DNA from 2 places in the Enterobacter sp. SM3 genome. Region 1 is predicted to be linked to the other one. Evidence: predicted binding sites of a transcription regulator. Region 1 holds the regulator's gene; the other holds the start of a gene.
What was found. Region 1 encodes Fur, which represses iron uptake genes when iron is present. Its sites were predicted from a motif close to ATAATAATGAGAACNACTATCAA; they were not measured.
Positions count from the first base shown of each region.

Region 2: a site for Fur is predicted at 1,071-1,093, ahead of ftnA (non-heme ferritin). Genes of this name have one in related genera too.

Region 1 covers NZ_CP099971.1:1,327,355-1,329,556, reverse strand. Annotated here, with positions in the region: gene fldA (flavodoxin FldA) at 59-589, shown strand; gene fur (ferric iron uptake transcriptional regulator) at 880-1,326, shown strand; gene chiQ (ChiQ/YbfN family lipoprotein) at 1,469-1,795, opposite strand; gene chiP (chitoporin ChiP) at 1,843-2,202, opposite strand, start outside.
Region 2 covers NZ_CP099971.1:2,969,543-2,971,744, forward strand. Annotated here, with positions in the region: gene GVO84_RS13965 (DUF2766 family protein) at 11-262, opposite strand; gene azuC (stress response protein AzuC) at 373-456, opposite strand; gene yecR (YecR family lipoprotein) at 691-1,029, shown strand; gene ftnA (non-heme ferritin) at 1,234-1,731, shown strand; gene GVO84_RS13985 (hypothetical protein) at 1,768-2,109, opposite strand.

The DNA.
Region 1 (2,202 bases):
CTTATCCGTGGCCGAATTGCGCCACCATACTATTAAGTTTCAAGAGGTTATTTTACTCATGGCAATCATCGGCATTTTCTTTGGCAGTGATACCGGCAATACCGAAAATATCGCAAAAAACATTCAAAAACAGCTCGGTAAAGACGTTGCTGATGTGCATGACATCGCCAAGAGCAGCAAAGAAGATCTGGAAGGCTATGACATTCTGCTGCTGGGTATCCCAACCTGGTACTACGGTGAAGCCCAGTGCGACTGGGATGATTTCTTCCCGACGCTGGAAGAAGTGGACTTCAACGGTAAGCTGGTGGCCCTGTTTGGCTGTGGCGATCAGGAAGACTACGCCGAATACTTCTGTGACGCGCTGGGTACCATCCGCGATATCATTGAGCCGAATGGCGCGGTTATCGTAGGCCACTGGCCGACTGCCGGTTACCACTTTGAAGCGTCTAAAGGCCTGGCCGATGACGATCACTTCGTGGGTCTGGCCATTGACGAAGACCGTCAGCCAGAGCTGACGGCAGAGCGCGTTGAGAAATGGGTGAAGCAGATCCGTGAGGAACTGCACCTGGACGATATTCTGAACGCCTGATTTTATCGCGGCGCAGCGGCGGCTGCGCCCGTGCTCCAGGTCAAACCGATTAAATTAATCGCTACAATCTTTTAACTTTTTCGCCCAGACCTGTACAATGTCTCCCTGATAAAATGTGGTTTTCCATTGAGCAAGTTTGTTGGTGATACCCCATTTTTATAAGCATATTTTGCCTGAGACTTGCAGTTTTCATTTAGCCGTGGCAGTTCTATAATGAGACGCATTATCCCAGGTGCATTTTCTGTCACTTCCTACAGAAGTGAATCGTTTAGCAACAGGACAGATTCCGCATGACTGACAACAATACCGCATTAAAGAAGGCTGGCCTGAAAGTTACGCTTCCTCGGTTAAAAATCCTTGAAGTGCTTCAGGGTCCAGACAATCACCATGTCAGTGCGGAAGACCTCTATAAACGTCTTATCGACATGGGTGAAGAGATTGGGCTGGCTACCGTCTATCGCGTGCTGAACCAGTTCGATGACGCGGGCATTGTTACCCGTCATAATTTCGAAGGCGGTAAATCTGTTTTCGAACTGACCCAGCAGCAGCACCACGATCACCTGATCTGCCTCGATTGCGGCAAGGTCATTGAATTCAGCGATGATTCCATCGAATCACGCCAGCGTGAAATCGCTGCGCGTCATGGCATCCGACTGACGAACCACAGCCTGTACCTTTACGGTCACTGCGCTGAAGGCGACTGCCGCGAAGACGACCACGCGCACGACGCGAAATAAGCGAGTGTTTTTACTCTGAGCCAGCCGTAAGGTTGGCTTTTTTTTGCCTGAAAAAAGCCCGGAGGCGCTGCGCTTACCGGGCCTACGGGCTATGACACCTTTGTAGGTCCAGCAAGCGCAGCGCCACCGGGCGTAAAGCAACTTATTTATTGTTATTGCGTATCTCGTTCCAGATCTTATCGCAACGCTTCGCCACTTCCTGATCGTTACCGGTTTTACGCGCCTGAATGCAGGCCTGGTAATCCATCACGCGGACGTTTTCCTGCGTCGCGAACTGCTCGTGTGCTTTCTCTTTCTTCAGCACGTTCAGCACGCTCTGACAGGCTTCAATCTTCTCCGGCGAACCTTCCGCAGTATTAATGCAGGCGCTATACGCCTCCTTCAGACGGGTGTCCTCTTTCGGCGCCTGTGTCTGAGCACACGCCACCAGCCCTGATGCCAGCAACGCGACGATTACGATTTTTTTCATCATGTGCAGTCTCCATACCGGCGGGACTCAGCCCGCCGGTGCGTTCATCAGAAGATGGTGAATGGGGCGATAACCATGAATTTCACGTCACGTTCATCCTGGAAGATGTTGCCGTAACCGCCCGCATAGCTCGGGATATCAGAGTGGTTGTCATACTGGGTGAAGTGCAGTTTGAACATTGTGCCTTTCGCGCGGCCATCCTGCAGGGTATAGATAGCATCGAGGCTGTAGGAAGACTCTTTCAGGCGATAGTTGGGATCGTAGTATGCGTCCGGGGTTGCCATATCGGCAGGTTTTGCATCCCAGGCGTAAGCGTAAGACGCGCCCACCGCCCAGCCAGGCAGGTTCCAGTTTTTCAGATCATACATTGCGCCGAAGAAGACCGCTTTCTCGCCGTCGGCGTTGAA
Region 2 (2,202 bases), 1.6 Mb from region 1:
TTTCCCTGCTTTAGTGGGACTCACCCTGCGGCGTGAATCGCAGCTCAATCAGCGCGATGGCTTTCTGGATCGCACGAAGCGTAACCGGGTCAGCGGCAGCAGGATGGCTGGCGAAATCGATGTTTTTCAGCTGCGTAGACATCTTCTCGCGCACTTCAACCGGCGCAATCACGTCCAGAACATCGAGGATTTGTTTGATAACCAGCTGACAGGCGACAACGTCAGAGACCAGTTCCTGATCGGCGCTCAGGTTTTGTGACATGGGGGCTTTCTCCTTATTTAAAGGCCGCCATAGTATCAAAACACACCCCCTGACATCTTCCCTTCATCATCAGCAGGTACAAAAAAACCCGCCGAAGCAGGTTTTTTTTATCAGAACATGGCGCCCGGCGGCACGTCTTTGAACGTGCGGCAGTAATTGGCCCACATACTTTTCAGGATTTTGCGCAGTTTCACGATGATGCTCCATTAACTTGTTATACAACTTTATTATCAACGTGCCTATAATATGACCACCATCACAAAAATCAACACTTTTGTGACTCATATCACATTTTTCTTGCGGTATGGACTGAAAGCGCTCAACGCTGACCCGTTGCGAAGAGTGAGGGCAGATTGTTCGGCTATTCCAGGCATTGCAGCGGGCATCTGCGGGTACGATAACGTATTTCCATCCACTCAGAGCGAACCATGAAAAGAGTCATTGTAGCTGGCACAATCCTGCTGCTCGCGGGGTGTAGCATTAATCGCCAGGCTGAGGTTAGCAGCCTCGACGCGCCGAACGGCATCGTCCGCCTCGACTACGGCCAGGCAGCGCTGCAAAATGCGTATTCCGATGAGTATGTAAATAACGGCACGGCGGCAAAAGCGTGTCAGAGCATGGGGTATGCCACTGCCTCAGCCTATGGTCAGCCCATTAAAACCTGCACCCTGACGAGCGGCTCTTTGTGCCTGAACGAGAGCGTGACCATCCAGTATAAATGTATGGGTTACGCCGTTAATCCTAAGTCAAATAATCCGTGGTATTAATCGAAGCTGCCAGCGCGTGCTGGCAGTTTATTTCATTACGAACAAAAATAATTCTCATTAATAAGTTTTAAAAATTGCCAATGCGTTTTATTCCCATTCGTATTTTAAATAAATAAAATAAAAATTTTACGTTTTGCAAATAATTAAATAACAAATTATAGTGTCGCTCATTGTGAACCAGAAATAATAATCCGGAGCGCCACCATGCTGAAAACTGAAATGATCGACAAGCTCAACGCACAAATGAACCTTGAGCTTTTTTCATCCCTGCTCTACCAGCAAATGAGCGCCTGGTGCAGCTACCACAGCTTCGAAGGCGCTGCCGCGTTTCTGCGTCGTCACGCTCAGGAAGAGATGACCCACATGCAGCGTCTGTTTGATTATCTGACGGATACGGGCAGCCTGCCGCGCATTGAAACCGTGACGTCACCCTTTGCTGAGTATAATTCTCTCGATGAACTGTTCCGCGCTACCTATGAGCACGAGCAGCTGATCACGCAGAAAATTAACGAACTGGTTCATGCGGCGATGACCAGCCAGGATTATCCAACCTTTAATTTCCTGCAGTGGTACGTCGCTGAGCAACACGAAGAAGAGAAACTGTTTAAATCCGTGCTGGACAAATTATCTCTGGTGGGGAAATCCGGCGAAGGTCTTTACTTTATTGATAAAGAACTTTCCACTCTTGATACGCAGAATTAATTTCAGCGCGGTGCCGCTTTCCGGCACCGCGTTAATTTACATACACCCCGCACAGCTGGTGCAGCGCCAGTCATGGGGATTCACGGCCTGGTAAAAATAGCGGTAGCTGGAGGTCTCCAGCGGAATGCCCACTTCGAAGAACATATCCGTTAACCACTCGACATTCTCAATAATCCACTCATCTTCCTGTAAGCCTTGTGCAAAGGTTTCGTCTTCAGGATCAATAACCGAATAGATTGCCCAAGTGCCCATATCCTTTTCGCGACGGGACTCGGGAAGTATCAGGGGTTGGTTCTGCCAGCTGATTATCCAGTGACCATGGCACAACAGGTTACCTCCCCGGCTCCATGCCGCGGTAAAGGGATTCTCCCCTGCCATAAAACCCTCACTTAATTTGATAATTTATATTTATTGTTTACGTTACGCCGGAATGTCGCGCAGCAACATTGCCCTTATGAAGTAGGCATAAGC